DNA from 2 places in the Streptomyces sp. NBC_01750 genome. Region 1 is predicted to be linked to the other one. Evidence: predicted binding sites of a transcription regulator. Region 1 holds the regulator's gene; the other holds the start of a gene.

What was found. The regulator HspR, encoded in region 1, represses chaperone genes until heat shock. The targets are predictions, from matches to a motif close to TTGAGNNNNNNNNNCTCAA.
Positions count from the first base shown of each region.
Region 2: lon (endopeptidase La) is a predicted target of HspR. The motif match lies at 2,148-2,166, and genes of this name have one in related genera.

Region 1 covers NZ_CP109137.1:4,848,787-4,859,002, forward strand. Annotated here, with positions in the region: gene OG966_RS21910 (sugar transferase) at 1-485, opposite strand, end outside; gene dnaK (molecular chaperone DnaK) at 738-2,591, shown strand; gene grpE (nucleotide exchange factor GrpE) at 2,588-3,229, shown strand; gene dnaJ (molecular chaperone DnaJ) at 3,260-4,444, shown strand; gene OG966_RS21930 (heat shock protein transcriptional repressor HspR) at 4,449-4,910, shown strand; gene OG966_RS21935 (helix-turn-helix transcriptional regulator) at 5,094-6,077, opposite strand; gene OG966_RS21940 ((2Fe-2S)-binding protein) at 6,512-6,832, shown strand; gene OG966_RS21945 (pyridoxamine 5'-phosphate oxidase family protein) at 6,981-7,388, opposite strand; gene clpB (ATP-dependent chaperone ClpB) at 7,528-10,119, shown strand.
Region 2 covers NZ_CP109137.1:5,990,881-6,001,096, reverse strand. Annotated here, with positions in the region: gene lon (endopeptidase La) at 1-2,125, opposite strand, end outside; gene OG966_RS27390 (GNAT family N-acetyltransferase) at 2,326-2,970, shown strand; gene OG966_RS27385 (protealysin inhibitor emfourin) at 3,314-3,619, shown strand; gene OG966_RS27380 (rhomboid-like protein) at 3,749-4,531, opposite strand; gene OG966_RS27375 (spermidine synthase) at 5,131-5,808, shown strand; gene OG966_RS27370 (response regulator transcription factor) at 5,912-6,649, shown strand; gene OG966_RS27365 (HAMP domain-containing sensor histidine kinase) at 6,708-7,775, shown strand; gene OG966_RS27360 (multifunctional oxoglutarate decarboxylase/oxoglutarate dehydrogenase thiamine pyrophosphate-binding subunit/dihydrolipoyllysine-residue succinyltransferase subunit) at 8,066-10,216, shown strand, end outside.

The sequences.
Region 1 (10,216 bases):
CGGGCCAGGATCAGCAGGTCCAGTCCCAGCCAATACTCCTCCATGTAGTGCAGATCGAGCACGGCCATCTCCTCCCAGGGGAGTTCGGAGCGTCCGCTGATCTGCCAGAGGCCGGTGATGCCGGGGCGTACGCCGAGCCGGGCGCGGCCGGCTCCGGTGGCGGGCCCGGAGTTCTCCGGCGGCAGCGGCCGGGGGCCGACCAGCGACATCTCGCCGCGCGCCACATTGATCAGCTGGGGCAGCTCGTCGAGGAAATGGTCGCGCAGCGCCCGTCCGACGGGTGTGCTGCAGCGGGTGCCGGCCCGTCGCGTACGGAACGTCAGCATTGCAAAGGTGCGGCCGCCGAGACCGGCCCTGTCCTGGCGGGTCAGTACGGGCCCCGGAGAGGTGAGCGCGACCGCCGCGGTGACCGCGAGCAGTACCGGGGACAGGAGCAGCAGCAGGATCAGACTGCCCGTCAGATCGACGGCTCGCTTTGCAGGCATGGGTACACGCCTTTCATCACGATTGACAGTTATTAACCGATTTTTTCGGCTTTGACTCTCGCAGATGAGCGCTGTGCGAAACCCGTGCGCCACGCGCGTGGGCCCTTGGGGGCGGGATGGGCGCAGGAGTCGGCAAGGGTGCACGTAAGTGCCGGATAAAACTTGAGTGGGGCAGACTCATGTCTGTTGACTCGTAGGACCCGGTCATGCATCCTTGAGCCAGATCCACTCAAGTCAGCTGGAGGAATTGAAATGGCACGTGCGGTCGGCATCGACCTGGGCACGACTAACTCCGTCGTCAGCGTTCTGGAGGGCGGAGAGCCCACCGTCATCACCAACGCCGAGGGTGCCAGGACCACGCCGTCCGTCGTCGCCTTCGCGAAGAACGGTGAGGTGCTGGTCGGCGAGGTTGCGAAGCGTCAGGCAGTCACGAACGTCGACAGGACCATCCGGTCGGTCAAGCGCCACATGGGCACCGACTGGAAGATCGAGCTCGACGGGAAGCACTTCAACCCGCAGCAGATGAGTGCCTTCATCCTGCAGAAGCTGAAGCGCGACGCGGAGTCCTACCTCGGAGAGAAGGTCACCGACGCGGTCATCACCGTACCGGCGTACTTCAACGACTCCGAGCGTCAGGCGACCAAGGAGGCCGGTGAGATCGCGGGCCTGAACGTCCTGCGCATCGTCAACGAGCCGACCGCGGCCGCGCTGGCCTACGGCCTCGACAAGGACGACCAGACCATCCTGGTCTTCGACCTCGGTGGCGGCACCTTCGACGTCTCGCTGCTGGAGATCGGCGACGGAGTCGTCGAGGTGAAGGCGACCAACGGTGACAACCACCTCGGTGGTGACGACTGGGACCAGCGCGTCGTCGACTACCTGGTGAAGCAGTTCGCCAACGGTCACGGCGTCGACCTGGCCAAGGACAAGATGGCTCTCCAGCGTCTCCGCGAGGCCGCGGAGAAGGCGAAGATCGAGCTGTCGTCCTCGACCGAGACGAACATCAACCTCCCGTACATCACGGCCTCCGCCGAGGGCCCGCTGCACCTGGACGAGAAGCTCACCCGGGCTCAGTTCCAGCAGCTCACCGCGGACCTGCTCGACCGCTGCAAGACCCCGTTCCACAACGTCATCAAGGACGCCGGCATCCAGCTGTCCGAGATCGACCACGTGGTCCTGGTCGGCGGCTCGACCCGGATGCCCGCCGTCGCCGAGCTCGTCAAGGAGCTCACCGGCGGCCAGGACGCCAACAAGGGTGTGAACCCGGACGAGGTCGTCGCCATCGGCGCCGCGCTCCAGGCCGGTGTCCTCAAGGGTGAGGTCAAGGATGTCCTGCTCCTCGACGTGACCCCGCTGTCCCTCGGTATCGAGACCAAGGGCGGCATCATGACCAAGCTCATCGAGCGCAACACCACGATCCCGACCAAGCGGTCCGAGATCTTCACGACGGCCGAGGACAACCAGCCGTCCGTGCAGATCCAGGTCTACCAGGGCGAGCGCGAGATCGCGGCGTACAACAAGAAGCTCGGGATGTTCGAGCTGACCGGTCTGCCGCCGGCCCCGCGCGGGGTCCCGCAGATCGAGGTCGCCTTCGACATCGACGCCAACGGCATCATGCACGTGACCGCGAAGGACCTGGGCACGGGCAAGGAGCAGAAGATGACCGTCACCGGCGGCTCCTCGCTGCCGAAGGACGAGGTCGACCGGATGCGCCAGGAGGCCGAGCAGTACGCGGACGAGGACCACCGTCGCCGCGAGGCCGCCGAGAGCCGTAACCAGGGCGAGCAGCTCGTCTACCAGACCGAGAAGTTCCTCAAGGACAACGAGGACAAGGTTCCCGGTGATGTGAAGACCGAGGTCGAGACCGCGCTCACCGAGCTGAAGGAGAAGCTCAAGGGCGAGGACACGGCCGAGATCCGTACGGCCACCGAGAAGGTCGCCGCGGTCAGCCAGAAGCTCGGCCAGGCGATGTACGCCAACGCCGCGCCCGAGGGCGGCGCTCCCGGCGCCGATGCGCCCGCCGGTGAGCAGGCCAAGGCTGAGGACGATGTCGTGGACGCCGAGATCGTGGACGACGAGAAGGACGCCAAGGGTGGTGCGGCGTGACCGAGGAGACTCCGGGCTTCGACGAGAAGCCTGACGTCCCCTCCGGCGCCACACCTGACGACGCCGCCGAATCCGCCGAGTCCTCCGAGAAGGAGGGCCCGGCGGCCCCGGCAGGGGACGCAGCAATGATCGTCGGCCTGACGGCACAGCTGGACCAGGTCCGCACGGCGCTCAACGAGCGCACGGCAGACCTCCAGCGGCTCCAGGCCGAGTACCAGAACTACCGCCGTCGCGTGGAGCGCGACAGGATCACGGTCAAGGAGATCGCCACGGCGTCCCTCCTGACCGAGCTCCTGCCCGTACTCGACGACATCGGTCGCGCCCGTGATCACGGGGAGCTGGTGGGCGGGTTCAAGTCGGTTGCCGAATCCCTCGAGACGGCCGCCGCCAAGATGGGCCTGCAGCAGTTCGGCAAGGAGGGTGAGCCCTTCGACCCGACGATCCACGAAGCCCTGATGCACTCGTACGCACCGGATGTCGCGGAGACCACGTGCGTCGCGGTCCTGCAGCCGGGGTATCGCATCGGCGAGCGGACCATCCGCCCCGCGCGGGTCGCGGTGGCCGAGCCCCAGCCGGGCGCGGCCCCGAAGGACGAGACGGCGACCGACGAGGAGAGCGGTGGCCCGGAAGAGGGCTGACGCAATGATCATCCGAGAGGAGGGACGTCGATGAGTACGAAGGACTTCGTCGAGAAGGACTACTACAAGGTTCTCGGCGTCCCGAAGGATGCCACCGAGGCCGAGATCAAGAAGGCGTACCGGAAGCTCGCCCGCGAGTTCCACCCGGACGCCAACAAGGGCGACGCCAAGGCCGAGGGTCGTTTCAAGGAGATCTCCGAGGCCAACGACATCCTCGGCGACCCCAAGCGGCGCAAGGAGTACGACGAGGCGCGCGCCCTCTTCGGCAACGGTGGCTTCCGGCCGGGTCCCGGCGGCCCCGGCGGCACTTTCAACTTCGACCTGGGCGACCTCTTCGGAGGCGCACAGGGCGGGACGCAGAGTGGCGCCGGAGGCTTCGGTGGCGGTCTCGGCGATGTGTTCGGCGGCCTGTTCAACCGTGGCGCCGCCGGCACGGGTACGCGTACCCAGCCGCGCCGTGGCCAGGACATCGAGTCCGAGGTGACGCTCAGCTTCACCGAGGCGGTGGACGGGGCCACGGTCCCGCTGCGGATGTCCAGTTCGGCGGCGTGCAAGGCGTGTTCGGGCACCGGCGACAGAAACGGTACGCCTCGGGTGTGCCCGACCTGTGTCGGCACCGGCCAGGTCTCGCGCGGCGGCAGCGGCTCCTTCTCGCTCACCGACCCGTGCGTGGACTGCAAGGGCCGCGGCCTGATCGCACAGGACCCCTGCGACGTCTGCAAGGGCAGTGGGCGCGCCCGCTCCTCGCGCACCATGCAGGTCCGTATCCCCGCGGGCGTCTCCGACGGCCAGCGGATCCGGCTGCGCGGCAAGGGCGCACCGGGCGAACGAGGCGGCCCGGCCGGCGACCTGTACGTCGTCGTGCATGTCGGTGCCCACTCCGTCTTCGGCCGCAAGGGCGACAACCTCACGGTCACCGTGCCCGTCAGCTACGTGGAGGCGGCCCTCGGCGGCGAGGTGAAGGTGCCGACCCTCGGCGGTCCCCCGGTCACGCTGAAACTGCCCGCAGGGACGCCCAACGGTCGTACGATGCGTGCCCGCGGCAAGGGTGCGGTCCGCAAGGACGGCACCCGCGGCGACCTGCTGGTCACCGTCGAGGTCGCGGTCCCCAAGGAGCTGAGCGACAAGGCGAAGGAAGCGCTGGAGGCCTACCGCGAAGCCACCGCGGAGGAGGACCCGCGGGCCGAGCTGTTCCAGGCCGCGAAGGGAGCATGAGGCAATGGACGGACGTCGCCGACAGTATTCAGCTGTCAGCAGGGCTTACGAACTGACCGACGAGTCGCCGGTGTACGTGATCTCGGTGGCGGCGCAGCTCTCGGGTCTGCATCCGCAGACCCTGCGGCAGTACGACCGGCTGGGTCTGGTCTCGCCGGACCGTACGGCAGGCCGGGGCCGGCGCTACTCCGCCCGCGACATCGAACTGCTTCGCACCGTCCAGCAGTTGTCGCAGAACGAGGGCATCAACCTGGCCGGGATCAAGCGCATCATCGAACTGGAGAACCAGGTGGCGGCGCTCCAGCAGCGGGTGGTGGAGCTGTCTGCGGCCGTGGACGGCGCGGCGGCGGCGATGCAGCAGCGCGAGGCGCAGGTGCATGCCTCCTACCGGCGCGATCTGGTGCCGTACCAGGATGTGCAGCAGGCGAGCGCGCTGGTGGTCTGGCGGCCCAAGCGTCCCGAGTAGCACCGGAGTCGTGTCCCGAGCAGGACCGCAGTTGTGCGGCTGAGGGGCCGGAGAGCGAGTCGCTCTCCGGCCCCTCAGCCGTGTGAAACATGTGACGGGACGCCAGCTTCTTACGTTCCCTTCTCGCGTCCTGTGGCGTTCCCAATGCAAACGGTCCCGCCGGCCACCCCGCTGTCCCGGGCCTCAGCCCTCGTGCTCCAGAATCCCCGACTGCGCGATGAGATAGCCGAGTTGGGTCCGGCTGCCGCTGCCCAGCGCGGAGCCCAGCTTGGCGATATGGGCACGGCAGGTACGGACGTTCATGCCGAGCCGCCGGGCGATGGCCTCGTCCACATGGCCCTCGACCAGCAGCTTGGCGATCGAGCGCTGGACGCCTGTGATGCCGTCCAGCGGGGGGCCGTAGGAGACCTGCTCCTCCCACGGGATGCCGTGCAGCCAGAACTGCTCGAAGACGCCGACGAGATACTCGACGATTCCCTTGTGCCGTAGCTCAAGTGCCGAGAGCCTGTCGCTACTTGCCGGTATGAACGCTACTTTCCGGTCGACAATGATCAGCCGGTCGATGATCTCCTCGAGCGTGCGCACCTCCACGCCGGACGGGCCGACCTGCTCCATGTAGGAGAGCGTGGCCGGGTGGTGGCGGGCCGTGTGCTGGTAGAGCGTCCGCATCCGTACGCCGCGGTCGATCAGCGGCTCCACGCGGCGCAGAGCCTTCTCCAGGATGTGCGGCTGCCGCCCGCTGCCGGGCTGCACCGTGAGGAGCTCCTCCGAACACTCTGCGGTGACCTGGTCAAGGGTTGTGTTGATGCGGTTGAGACCCTCGAGGACGGTGATCCCCTGTGGGACGGTGGAGTTCTGAGCACTGAACGCCATGAATGGCTCAAGTGCGTCGGTCAGAGCGACAGTTCGCCGTCGGCGCTCTTGGATCTCCCGCTCGATGGGGTGTATCAGCTGTGTCAGCGCAGTGGTCGGTGGAACCGGACGGAGCCACTGAGCGTCGTCGGGATCCGGATGCAGCAGGGCGAGATCGAAGAGGCAGGGTGTGGGTTCCGCCTCTGACCGGGCTATTCGCCCGGTCCGCAGAGCGGTGATGTAGAGAACCTTCCCCGCTTCGCACAGCTCGCCGTCTGCGTGAGGGTGTCCCGTTTCGCCCTCCTTCGATGACATATGCACCCCCTCAGGCTCCTGCATTACAGGAACATGATGCCTGCCGTCGCTGGTGCAAGCGTTCGGAGTGAGACATCGTCTTATGCGCGGGGGAGGAGGAATGATCAAAAGAGGTGGAGATCACCCATGTCTAGGACGCTTCGTGCTCTTTGTGCTCTTGCCATAGCGGCGGCCGCGCTCGGTGCGGTGGCTTCCGGCGAGCCCTCCTGGGGTAGCTCTCCCGCCGGCGCGGTGACGGCAGCCCCTGGCGAACCTTCGTGGGGCTTCGCTCCCGCGGACGCTGTGGCAGCAACGCCCGGTGAGCCCTCCTGGGGTGTCGTCGCGGCAGACGCGGTGCGTACTCCTGGTGAGCCTTCCTGGGGTGTGGCGCCGGCAGATGCCGCGGGTACTCCTGGTGAGCCTTCCTGGGGTGTCGCTCCGGCCCGCACGGACGCATGACCGTTCCACCGGACGACCGGGTCTTCCGGCGTGAAATGGCTACGGCCTACCGATCGGGGTGGCATTTCATCGACCTCGTCACGGCAATCCCCCACCGTGGCGACTCGTTGATGGTCACCCTCTTCGGAGAGCCGATAGTCGTGGCGCGCGAGGAGGACGAGGACGTCCGCGCGTATCGGTGCCTTCGCAGGCCCCGTGGAGCTCCACAGCCCGTCCGCTGTGCCATCCGGTACGGCATGATTTTCGTCAATCTCGACCAGCGGGACCACCAGCTGGTCGAGCCCGACACCACCACCGCCACCCCCCGCAGTGCCTGAGCGGTTCCCCCGTCGTTGTAAATCGCTCAGGTGCTTCCCCCACACAGCGGCGCCATCGTGGACCTGAAACACGATGGCGCCGCTGTGCATTTCCCGTACGGAGCTGTGTCCCGTGCGGAAGCGGGACGGCCGGCTTCGGCCGAGTCCGTCAGCCGCGTCCCATCGCCCGGTCCAGGGCGATTTCGATGAGCACCCGGTCCGGGTTGGGTGCCGGCATGCGCTCGTAGCGCTCCGCGTAGCGCCGTACCGCGTCCTCGATGAGCTCCGGCTCCGTGCGTACGGTCGCCAGCCCCTCCAGCGTCGCCCAGCGCCCCCGGTGGACCTGACAGACGGCCACGCGCGCCCCGCCCTGGCGGTCGGCGGCCAGGATGTTGGCCACCTTCGTGCTGCTCTTGTTGGTGATGATGCGGGCGAGCCCGGCCTCGGGGTCGTATGTCACGCCCACCGGGACGACGTGCGGGCTGCCGTCCGGACGCTGTGTGGTGAGCGTGCACAGATGGTATTCACGCCAGAACGCGAGGTATTCGGGACCTGGGTTGCGTACGTCGATGGCCATGCTCTGCAGGGTAATTGTGACGGCAACCGGTCGCGTCGGCACCGCCTGCTCCCTGCTTGAGTGAAGTAGACTCAACTTTGTGCAGGTTGAATGAGTCAGTGTTGACGGAAGAGCCCTTGAGCGAGGAGGAGAGACCGCAGTGGACGCCGAGCTGACCAACAAGAGCCGGGATGCGATCAACGCCGCCACCACCCGGGCCGTGTCCGAGGGGCACCCCGATCTGACCCCCACGCATCTGCTGCTCGCGCTGCTCGCGGGCCAGGACAACGAGAACATCACCGATCTGCTGGCCGCGGCCGAAGCCGACCAGGCAGCCGTGCGGTCCGGGGCGGAGCGGCTGCTGGCCGCGCAGCCCAGCGTGACCGGGTCCACCGTCGCGCCGCCGCAGCCCAACAGGGAGCTGCTCGCCGTCATCGCCGACGCCGCACAGCGGGCCAAGGAGCTCGGGGACGACTACATCTCCACCGAACATCTCCTCATCGGTATCGCCGCCAGGGGCGGCCAGACCGGGGAGGTGCTGGACCAGCAGGGGGCCACGGCGAAGAAGCTGCTGGCCGCGTTCGAGACGGCGAGGGGAGGGCGCAGGGTGACCACAGCCGACCCCGAGGGGCAGTACAAGGCGCTGGAGAAGTTCGGTACGGACTTCACCGCCGCGGCCCGTGAGGGCAAGCTCGACCCGGTCATCGGCCGGGACCAGGAGATCCGCCGCGTGGTGCAGGTGCTCTCGCGGCGTACGAAGAACAACCCCGTCCTCATCGGCGAGCCCGGCGTCGGCAAGACCGCCGTCGTCGAAGGTCTCGCCCAGCGGATCGTGAAGGGCGATGTGCCCGAGTCGCTCAGGAACAAGCGGCTGGTCTCGCTGGACCTCAGCGCGATGGTTGCGGGCGCGAAGTACCGCGGTGAGTTCGAGGAGCGGCTGAAGACCGTCCTCTCCGAGATCAAGCAGAGCGACGGCCAGATCATCACCTTCATCGACGAACTGCACACCGTCGTGGGCGCCGGCGCGGGCGGCGACTCCTCGATGGACGCGGGCAACATGCTCAAACCGATGCTGGCGCGCGGCGAGCTGCGCATGGTCGGCGCGACGACGCTCGACGAGTACCGGGAGCGGATCGAGAAGGACCCCGCGCTGGAGCGGCGGTTCCAGCAGGTGCTGGTCGCCGAGCCGTCCGTGGAGGACACGATCGCGATCCTGCGCGGGCTCAAGGGCCGGTACGAGGCTCACCACAAGGTGCAGATCGCGGACTCGGCACTGGTCGCCGCCGCGACGCTCTCGGACCGGTACATCACCTCGCGTTTCCTGCCGGACAAGGCCATCGACCTGGTCGACGAGGCCGCCTCCCGGCTCCGTATGGAGATCGACTCCTCGCCCGTCGAGATCGATGAACTCCAGCGCTCCGTCGACCGGTTGAAGATGGAAGAGCTCGCTCTCAAGAACGAGACCGACCCGGGCTCCAAGCAGCGCCTGGAGAAGCTGCGCCGCGACCTCGCCGACAAGGAGGAGGAACTGCGCGGCCTCACCGCGCGCTGGGAGAAGGAGAAGGAGGGTCTCAACCGTGTCGGTGGGCTGAAGGAGAGGCTCGACGAGCTGCGCGGTCAGGCCGAGCGGGCCCAGCGCGACGGCGACTTCGACACCGCTTCCAAGCTGCTGTACGGGGAAATCCCGGGCGTGGAACGAGAGTTGGAGGAGGCGGCGGAGGCCGAGCAGGAAGCGGCCAAGGACACCATGGTCAAGGAGGAGGTCGGCCCGGACGACATCGCGGATGTGGTCGGCTCCTGGACCGGGATCCCGGCCGGTCGGCTGCTCGAGGGCGAGACGCAGAAGCTGCTGCGCATGGAGCAGGAGCTGGGCAGGCGGCTGATCGGTCAGATCGAGGCGGTGCGGGCGGTCTCCGACGCGGTCCGGCGTACCCGGGCCGGGATCGCCGACCCGGACCGGCCGACCGGCTCGTTCCTCTTCCTCGGCCCCACCGGCGTCGGCAAGACCGAGCTGGCGAAGGCCCTCGCGGACTTCCTGTTCGACGACGAGCGGGCGATGGTCCGCATCGACATGAGCGAGTACGGGGAGAAGCACTCCGTGGCCCGGCTGGTCGGTGCGCCTCCGGGGTACGTCGGCTACGAGGAGGGCGGCCAGCTCACCGAGGCCGTGCGGCGGCGTCCGTACTCCGTCGTGCTGCTCGACGAGGTGGAGAAGGCGCATCCCGAGGTCTTCGACATCCTGCTCCAGGTCCTCGACGACGGCCGGCTGACGGACGGACAGGGCCGCACGGTGGATTTCCGCAACACGATCCTGGTCCTGACGTCGAACCTCGGCAGCCAGTACCTGGTCGAGCCGCTCACCTCGGAGGAGGAGAAGCGGGAGCAGGTCCTGGAGGTGGTCCGGGCTTCCTTCAAGCCGGAGTTCCTGAACCGGCTGGACGATCTGGTGGTCTTCTCGGCGCTGTCCCGCGATGAGCTCGCGCACATCGCGAAGCTCCAGATCGACCGCCTCGCGCAGCGCCTCGCCGAGCGCAGGCTCACGCTGGAGGTCACCCCGGCGGCGCTCGATTGGCTGGCGGACGAGGGCAACGACCCGGCGTACGGGGCACGGCCGCTGCGCCGTCTGGTGCAGACGGCGATCGGCGACCGTCTCGCGAAGGAGATCCTCGCGGGCGAGGTCACGGACGGCGACACGGTCCGGGTGGACCGCTTCGAGAACGGGCTGATCGTGGGCAAGGCGGGAGCGGCTTGATCGTGGGCAGCGTGGGAGCGGCCTGATCGCGGGCAGGGCAGGGCAGGGCGGGGCTGACGCGGTGCGGGGCGCGTCTCCCCGCGCCCGCTCTGTCCCC
Region 2 (10,216 bases), 1.1 Mb from region 1:
CCGTCGTCATCGTGATGCCCGCGCTCGGGCCGTCCTTGGGGACCGCGCCCGCCGGGAAGTGGATATGCGCGCCCCGGTCCTTCAGATCGGCCACCGGAAGCTCCAGTTCCGCGCCGTGCGAGCGCAGGAAGCTCAGTGCGATCTGCGCGGACTCCTTCATCACGTCGCCGAGCTGGCCGGTGAGGGTCAGTCCCGCCGCGCCCGTCTCCGGGTCGGCCAGCGAAGCCTCGACGAACAGGACGTCGCCCCCCGCGCCGGTGACCGCGAGGCCGGTGGCCACGCCGGGCACCGCCGTACGGCGCTCGGCCGGGTCCTGAGCGGACTCGGGCACATGGTGCGGCCGTCCGATCAGACCGCGCAGCTGCTCCGCGCCGATCGTGAACGGCAGCTCCTGCTCGCCCAGTTCGTGCTGGGACGCCACCTTCCGCAACAGCCTGGCCACCGAACGCTCGAGGTTGCGGACGCCCGCTTCCCGGGTGTATTCGCCGGCCAGCTTGCGCAGCGCCGAGTCGTCCAGGGTCACCTCGCCGGACTCCAGCCCCGCCCGCTCCAGCTGGCGCGGCAGCAGGTGGTCCCTGGCGATGACGACCTTCTCGTCCTCGGTGTAGCCGTCCAGCCTGACCAGCTCCATCCGGTCGAGCAGCGCCTCCGGGATGGCTTCCAGGACGTTCGCCGTGGCCAGGAACACCACGTCGGACAGGTCGAGTTCGACCTCCAGGTAGTGATCACGGAAGGTGTGGTTCTGCGCCGGGTCCAGGACTTCGAGCAGCGCCGCGGCCGGGTCGCCGCGGAAGTCGGAGCCGACCTTGTCGATCTCGTCGAGCAGGACGACCGGGTTCATCGAACCGGCCTCCTTGATGGCGCGGACGATACGGCCCGGCAGCGCGCCGACGTACGTACGCCGGTGGCCGCGGATCTCCGCCTCGTCCCGTACGCCGCCGAGTGCGACCCGGACGAACTTCCGGCCCATGGCGTGCGCCACGGACTCGCCGAGCGAGGTCTTGCCGACGCCGGGCGGGCCGACGAGCGCGAGCACCGCGCCCCCGCGCCGGCCGCCGACCACACCGAGCCCCCGGTCGGCACGCCGTTTGCGCACCGCCAGGTATTCGGTGATCCGCTCCTTCACGTCCTGCAGACCGGCGTGCTCGGCGTCCAGGATCGCCTTGGCGCCCTGGATGTCGTGCTCGGCAGTGTCATCGGTCCGCTCGTTCCAGGGCAGCTCAAGGACGGTGTCGAGCCAGGTGCGGATCCAGGAGCCCTCGGGGCTCTGGTCGCTGGAGCGCTCCAGCTTCTCGACCTCCTTGAGGGCGGCTTCCCGCACCTTCTCGGGGAGATCGGCGGCCTCGACGCGCGTGCGGTAGTCGTCGGACTCGTCCGCAGCGTCGGTGGCCCCGTTGAGCTCGCGCAGCTCCTTGCGTACGGCCTCGAGCTGCCGGCGCAGCAGGAATTCGCGCTGCTGCTTGTCGACACCCTCCTGGACGTCCTTGGCGATGGCCTCGGCGACGTCCTGCTCGGCGAGGTGTTCGCGCAGCTGTTCGGTGGCGAGCTCGAGTCGGGCCACCGGGTCGGCGGTCTCGAGCAGTTCGATCTTCTGAGTGGTGGTGAGGAACGGCGAGTAGCCGGAGTTGTCGGCGAGCTGCGAGACATCGTCGATCTGCTGGACCCGGTCCACGACCTGCCATGCGCCGCGCTTCTTCAGCCAGCTGGTGGCGAGCGCCTTGTACTCCTTGACGAGGTCGGCGACCGAGCCCGGCAGGGGTTCGGGCGCGCTCTCGTCGATCCGGGCGCCCTCGACCCAGAGCGCGGCGCCGGGGCCTGTGGTGCCCGCGCCGATCTTCACCCGGCCGCGGCCCCGGATGAGCGCGCCGGGGTCGCCGTCGGAGAGTCTGCCGACCTGCTCGACGGTCCCGAGCACACCGGTCCCGGCATACGAGCCGTCGACGCGCGGAACAAGAAGCACGGTCGGCTTGCTCGCACCGCTGGACCGGGCGGCAGCTTGGGCGGCCTCCACCGCGGCACGCACTTCGTTGTCGGACAGGTCGAGCGGCACCACCATTCCGGGCAGCACGACCTCGTCGTCGAGCGGCAGCACGGGCAAGGTGAGCGGTGTAGACGTCGAGGCCATGATCTCCCCTTTGGCAGTCAAGTTGAGCTTTACCGACTCAATGCACGGAGCCCCGGAGATGTTCCCTCGGGCCTGTTCGCTGTCAGCGATCAGCTCTCGCCGAGTCGTAACCGTCGCGATGTAATGGATGAACGCGAATAACACCTATTACTGATCCCGAACACCTATTACTGATCCCGACTGCTGCCCGAGGAGTACGGATGCCCTTCGAGTCCACCGCCGAGACCGTCCGGGCCTGGGTCCACGGCTGGGCCGCCTCGCGCGGCGCCGCGGATCCCGTCGCCGAACCCTGGGGGTTCAGCATCGACGTGGGCCAGGTCAAACACGCCACTCGGCATGTTCTGACCGCCGACGACGAGGCGACCGTCCGCAAGATCGCCGACACGGTCGCGGCCCCGAGCGTCTGGCTCAAGGTGTTCGCCGACCCCGCGTCCGTCCTTTCCTGGGCCGGACCGGACTGGCGGGTCGACGACCCCGGCTGGCTGATGTGGGCCGAGCTCCGCCTTACCGAGACCGCCGTGCCCGACGGTTACACCCTCAGGACCTGGTCCCGCGGCGGCGTCACCCGGGCCCTGGTGGTCGCGGCGGACGGCTCGTTCGCCGCCCGCGGCCAGATCGCGCCGACCGGCGCAACCGCCGTCGCCGACCAGGTGGAGACCTCACCCGCGCACCGGCGCAAAGGGCTCGGCAGCCTGGTGATGCGCACGCTCCACAACGCGGCGGTCGAGCAGGGCGCCGGCATCGGCGTGCTGGGCGCGACGCCCGACGGACGGGCGCTGTACGAGTCCCTGGGGTGGCGGACGCAGGCCCCGCTGGTCAGCCTCTACTTCGACCCGTCCGCCTGACGCGTACGCCCGGCCGGCTGACCCGTACGCCTGACCGGCCGGGGCGCCGGAGGCGATACTGCGGGCACGTACTGGTGCGGTACGGACGACAGGTGGACGCATGCGACTGATCACACGGGCTCGGTACGGTACCGCGGGCGTGCTGCTGGCGGCCGTCCTGACGGCGGGATGCGCGGGAGGCGACGGCTCCGGGTCGACGAGCCCCGCGGAATCAGCGGGCACCTCGCCCGCACCGTCGGCCTCGGCCGCCACCTCGACCCCAGCCCCTGCCTCTACCGCTACCTCAGCCTCTGCCTCTGCCTCTGCCTCGGCGAATCCCGCTCCGCCGCGGCCACTGGTCGGGGTGACGGTCACCGGCGGTATCGCCGGCGTGCACAACACGCTGCTGGTCCAGGACGACGGCACGTACACCACGTCCTCCAGGACCGGACCCGCCCGGACCGGCCGGATGACACCGGCCGAGCTGGCGGCGCTGCGCCGGGCCCTGGACAAGGCGGATTTCGCTCGCCTGCCCCGCGAGGCCACGGGCAGCCCGATCGCGGACGGGTTCACGTACCGGCTCACGTACGCCGGTCATACCGTCACCACGGATGACACCACACGGCTGCCGGCCCTGCGGGCGGTGTTCGCCGCGCTCCCGCAGGACTGACCGCTCACCGAGGCGGTCAGCCGCGCCCGACGATCCGGAGCGAATTGCCGTCCGGATCGCGGAGGAGGGACATCGACGGCACTCCGCCGCTCCGGCACGGCACCTCGGGGCCTGCGCCGCCCTCGATGCTCACCGGCCGTGGAGCACGGACTCTTTCCGTCGCGCCGAGGCGCGGCGCACCGCGGGCCAGCAGACGATTCCGGCCAACAGCGCCAGCGGATGACCCCAGTTGGTGAGCGGGTCCTCGAGGGCCAGCAGGTCCTGGACGAGCATCAGGGACACAAAGCCGAGCAGCGTCGCGCGAGCCACCGGGCGGAGCAGTCCGGCCAGGGCACCGATGCTCGCCATCAGACCGAAGCTGATGCCGTAGTCGAGGCGGTGCAGGGAGCTGGCGGGCAGATGTCCGGTCAGCACCGAGACGGCGACCGGTATCTCGGTGGCCAGCGTCGCGGCGACATGGCCCGCCAGGAAGACTCCGGCGGCGCGCCGGCCGCCGATGCGGCGTTCCAGCGCGGTGAGCGTGAAGAGGAAGGCGATGGCGTACGGGCCCAGCAGGCCGCCCGCGACCCACAGCGCGCTGGCGCCGAGAACGAGCAGGGGCGTGTCCGCCAGGTGGGCGACATCGGTGCTGGAGCCGCGGAGCAGCGAGGAGACGGTGGCAGGGTCTCCGTACTGCGCGAAGAGCGAGGTGGCGAGCAGGACGAGGACGTAGCAGAAGGTGAAGGGTGTCCCGGTCGGCGTGGGCAGCAGCTGGAGCGCTTGCCGCCACAGAGGCGGCGTCAGGCACGGGGCGGGCGCGGGCGGGGACGGGAGGGCGGGCGTCGCCACCCGCGTCGGCGCCGCGCGCTGGGTCGGGATGCCGCCGAGCAGCTCCTGGCCCGTGAGCGGATCGCGCGTCGTCAGCTGTTCCACGCGTCAGGCCCCTCTCGTCAAGCCCCGAACGAACCCCCACCCAACGCGATCACCTTCACCCCCGTCTATGACCTGCGCCACATGAGGCAACCTTGTCCCCACCTCGGGCGTCGTGCGCACGTCAGGTCATGCCGAGCGGGCTGTGATCCGGCTGCAGCCCCTGTGGATCCGGCCGTTGACCGGCAGTGCCCGGGCACACGGCGGAGTTCCGTGCGCCTGCGACGGCGCGCAATACCCTGGGACGGTGGGCATCGCCACGGCCTCGGCGGCCCTGGTCGGCGCCGGCTGAGCCGACTGCCGGCGTTCGCGTACGTCACGCGATCCGCCCGGGTGCGCCCGGCGTCCCCGGCGGCCGGGCCGCGGTGCGGGCCCGGCCCGTGCAACCGGGCCGGCAGCCCGCGGCGTGGGCGGCGGCGGCGGGAGCGGCGCTGTGCGCAGGGCGCGGGTCCCGCCGCGAGGCGCGGTAGGCCGCCGGGCACGAACTCACCGGCCAGGAAAGCATTTGTCCCTCTCGCCCCGTCCCGCGAACATGGCCACCGCAACGCGTCCGACCACTCCCCGCCTCCCGTGGGGAGACCAATTGTCCGGAGGTCACCGCCATGCCGCTCCATACCGACGGCCCCGTCATCCTCGACCGGCGCGAGGGGCCGCACGGAGAGGTCGCACTGCGGCAGCATGGCGAACATCACGAGATCATCGCCAACGGGTGCTTCCTGATGGACACCTCCGACGGCCGCTCCGAGCGCCTGCTCGTCGACGCGGCCCTCGACGCGCTCGCCGACCACCCCGCACCGTCCGTGCTCATCGGCGGTCTCGGCGTCGGCTTCTCGCTGGCCCGTGCCGCGGCGAACCCCCGCTGGCGCCGAATCGCCGTCGTCGAGCGCGAGCAGGCGATCATCGACTGGCACCGCACGGGACCCCTTGCCGCGATCTCCGGCGACGCCCTCGCCGATCCCCGCAGCGTGATCCTGCACACGGATCTCGTCACGTATCTGTGCACCACTACGGACCGCTACGACGCCCTCTGTCTCGACATCGACAACGGACCCGACTGGACCGTCACCGACGACAACGAAACCCTCTACTCACCGGCCGGACTCGCCGCCTGCCAGGGCCGGTTGGAGCCGGGCGGAATCCTCGCCGTCTGGTCCGCGCAACCCTCCTCCGCGTTTGAGGATGCGTTGCGGAATGCCGGATTCACCGGGGTTACAACCGAAGAGATCCGGGTTGCCCGAGGAGTACCCGACGTGGTCCATCTCGCTGTTCGCCCTGCGTAGCCGGGACGAGGTAAGAGCCCTTACGCTGCTGACCTACACACGGCATCTAATTCGGCATCCGCATCAGGATGCAGCTCGCGAGAACGCGTACAGGGGCGGGGCGATGGAGCAGACACACACCACGCACAACGGCGTCGCGGCCACACCCGGCGCCCAGCGCCGGGTGCTGGTCGTCGAGGACGACGCGACGATCGTCGACGCCATCGCCGCGCGTCTACGGGCAGAGGGCTTTCTGGTGCAGACGGCCGTGGACGGCCCTGCCGCCGTCGACGCGGCCGAGGCCTGGCAACCCGATCTGATGGTTCTCGATGTGATGCTGCCGGGCTTCGACGGCCTCGAGGTCTGCCGCCGGGTCCAGTCGACGCGTCCCGTCCCGGTGCTGATGCTCACGGCGCGCGACGACGAGACCGACATGCTGGTCGGCCTCGGTGTCGGCGCGGACGACTACATGACCAAGCCGTTCTCGATGCGGGAGCTCGCGGCGAGGGTGCATGTGCTGCTGCGCCGGGTGGAGCGCGCCGCGCTCGCCGCGGTGACACCGCGCAGCGGGATCCTCCGCCTCGGCGAGCTGGAGATCGACCACGCCCAGCGCCGGGTCCGGGTGCGCGGCGAGGACGTACATCTCACACCCACCGAGTTCGACCTGCTGGTCTGCCTGGCGAACACGCCGCGCGCGGTCCTCTCCCGCGAGCAGCTGCTCGCGGAGGTGTGGGACTGGGCCGACGCCTCGGGCACCCGGACCGTCGACAGCCACATCAAGGCCCTGCGCCGCAAGATCGGCGCGGAGCGGATCCGTACCGTCCACGGCGTCGGCTACGCACTGGAGACGCCGGCACCATGAGGCGGCGGCCATGAGACGGCTGCGGCCCTGGAACGGGCTGCGCGGCCGCCGGAGCCGGATGGGCTCCGATTCCATCTCGATCTCGATCAAGACCAAGCTCGGGACCCTCGTCGTCGTCTCGGTCTTCATCACCACCGGTCTGCTGGTGGTCGCCCTGCGCACCCAGACCGAGATCCGTTTCATCACGGTGTTCTCGGTGATAGCGACCCTTCTGATCACCCAGTTCGTGGCGCACAGCCTGACCGCGCCGCTGGATGAGATGAACACCGTCGCCAAGGGCATATCGCACGGCGACTTCACCCGCCGGGTGAGCGGTGCCGACCGCCGTGACGAGCTCGGCGACCTGGCCTCCACCATCAATCGCATGGCCGACGATCTGGAGGCCGTGGACCAGCACCGCAAGGAGCTGGTCGCGAATGTCTCTCACGAGCTGCGCACGCCGATCGCCGCGCTGCGCGCCGTGCTCGAGAACGTCGTGGACGGCGTGTCGGCCGCCGACCCGGAGACCATGCGCACCGCGCTCAAACAGATAGAGCGCCTGGGCCGCCTGGTGGAGACACTCCTCGACCTGTCCCGGCTCGACAACGGCGTCGTCACGCTGCGGGCCCGCCGCTTCGAGGTCTGGCCGTACCTCTCCGGTGTGCTGAAGGAGGCCAGTCTGGCCGCCGCCCAGCGGAGTCTCACCTCCGGGTCGGGCAACCACACGCGTACGGACGTGCATCTGCATCTGGATGTGTCACCGCCCGAGCTGACCGCGCACGCGGACGCCGAGCGGCTGCACCAGGTGGTGGCCAATCTGATCGACAACGCCGTCAAGCACTCCCCGCCGCACGGCCGCGTGACCGTACGGGCCAGGCGCGGCCCCCGGCCGGAGTCCCTCGACCTGGAAGTGCTCGACGAGGGCCCCGGCATCCCGGAGCCGGAGCGCCACCGGGTCTTCGAGCGCTTCAACCGCGGCAGCGTCATCTCACCTCATGGACCGGGCAGCGACGGCGGTACGGGCCTGGGCCTCGCGATCGCGCGCTGGGCGGTGGATCTGCACGGCGGGCGCATCGGGGTGGCCGAATCCTCCCGGGGCTGCCGGATCCAGGTCACCCTCCCGGGCATCCGGGCGGCACGCGGTTGACGTAGGGTTCGAACCGGAAGCACGCATTCTGCGTGTACGGAGTGAGGGCGTGGCCAATAACGGGCCAGAACGTCGTCCGGGGTGCGGGCCTACGGGTCGCAGCCGCGGTGTGGCATACCCGTGGCGAAGCGGAACTGTGCTTGTTTCCCGCCATTCACAGCCCCGAAACCCGCCCTTCGGTGTGACTTGCGCGACGATGGCCCGCCCCGCCTGCACCTCTCGGCCAGGGAGGCGTAGCCTTTATTTCCGCTGTCCATCACCTTGTGAAGCGGAAGAGGGCGGTTACCGCCGTGTCGTCTCAGTCCCCCAGTAACTCGAGCATCTCGACCGACCAAGGCGGGCAGGGTAAGAACCCTGCCGCCGCGTTCGGGCCCAATGAGTGGCTCGTCGACGAGATCTACCAGCAGTACCTCCAGGACCCCAATTCGGTCGACCGTGCCTGGTGGGACTTCTTCGCCGACTACAAGCCGGGTACCACCTCCGGCACGGCGGACAAGCCCGAGGGTGCCGCAGCCGCGGGGGCTGCGGTGACCACGCCGCAGGCCGCGCCGTCGCCCGCCCCGGCCACGAAGCCGGCAGCCCCGGCACCGGCGGCCCCGGCACCGGCACCCGCCGCTCCGGCCCCTGCCGCAGCCGCGCCCGCCGCCCCGGAGAAGCCCGCGGCCGCCGCTCCGGCGCCCGCGAAGCCCGCCCCGGCCGCCGCCAAGCCGGCCGAGGCCGCCGCTGCCCCGGCCACCGAGGCCCCGGCCGGGCCCGAGTACGTGACGCTGCGCGGCCCGTCCGCCGCGGTCGCCAAGAACATGAACGCCTCGCTGGATATGCCGACGGCCACGTCCGTCCGCGCCGTCCCGGTGAAGCTGCTGTTCGACAACCGCATCGTCATCAACAACCACCTCAAGCGCGCCCGGGGCGGGAAGGTCTCCTTCACCCACCTCATCGGCTTCGCGATGGTGCAGGCCATCAAGGCCATGCCGTCGATGAACTACTCCTTCACGGAGAAGGACGGCAAGCCGACCCTGGTCAAGCCGGACCATGTGAACTTCGGTCTGGCCATCGACCTGGTGAAGCCGAACGGCGACCGCCAGCTGGTCGTCGCCGGCATCAGGAAGGCCGACACCCTCAACTTCTTCGAGTTCTGGCAGGCGTACGAGGACATCGTCCGCCGCGCCCGCAACAACAAGCTCACGATGGACGACTTCACGGGCGTGACTGTCTCCCTCACCAACCCGGGCGGCCTCGGCACCGTCCACTCGGTCCCGCGTCTGATGCCCGGCCAGTCGGTCATCATGGGCGTCGGCTCGATGGACTACCCGGCCGAGTTCCAGGGCACCTCGCAGGACACCCTGAACAAGCTGGGCATCTCGAAGGTGATGACCCTCACCTCGACGTACGACCACCGCGTCATCCAGGGTGCCGCGTCGGGCGAGTTCCTCCGTATCGTCGCGAACCTGCTGCTCGGTGAGCACGGCTTCTACGACGAGATCTTCGAGGCGCTGCGCATCCCCTACGAGCCGGTCCGCTGGCTCAGGGACATCGACGCCTCGCACGACGACGACGTCACCAAGGCGGCGCGTGTCTTCGAGCTGATCCACTCCTACCGGGTCCGCGGCCATGTCATGGCCGACACCGACCCGCTGGAGTACCGCCAGCGCAAGCACCCCGACCTGGACATCACCGAGCACGGCCTCACGCTGTGGGACCTGGAGCGCGAGTTCGCCGTCGGCGGCTTCTCCGGCAAGTCCCTGATGAAGCTGCGTGACGTGCTGGGCGTGCTGCGCGACTCGTACTGCCGCACCACCGGCATCGAGTTCATGCACATCCAGGACCCGAAGCAGCGCAAGTGGATCCAGGACCGGGTCGAGCGCGGGCACACCAAGCCCGAGCGCGAGGAGCAGCTGCGGATCCTGCGTCGCCTCAACGCCGCCGAGGCCTTCGAGACCTTCCTGCAGACCAAGTACGTCGGTCAGAAGCGGTTCTCGCTCGAGGGCGGCGAGTCCGTCATCCCGCTGCTCGACGCGGTCATCGACTCGGCCGCCGAGTCGCGCCTGGACGAGGTCGTCATCGGCATGGCCCACCGCGGCCGGCTGAACGTCCTCGCGAACATCGTCGGCAAGTCGTACGCGCAGATCTTCCGGGAGTTCGAGGGCAACCTCGACCCGAAGTCGATGCACGGCTCCGGCGACGTGAAGTACCACCTGGGCGCCAACGGCACCTTCACGGGGCTGGACGGCGAGCAGATCAAGGTCTCGCTGGTCGCCAACCCCTCCCACCTCGAGGCCGTCGACCCGGTGCTCGAGGGTGTCGCCCGCGCCAAGCAGGACGTCATCAACAAGGGCGGTACGGACTTCACGGTCCTGCCCGTCGCCCTGCACGGTGACGCGGCCTTCGCCGGCCAGGGTGTCGTCGCCGAGACGCTGAACATGTCCCAGCTGCGCGGCTAC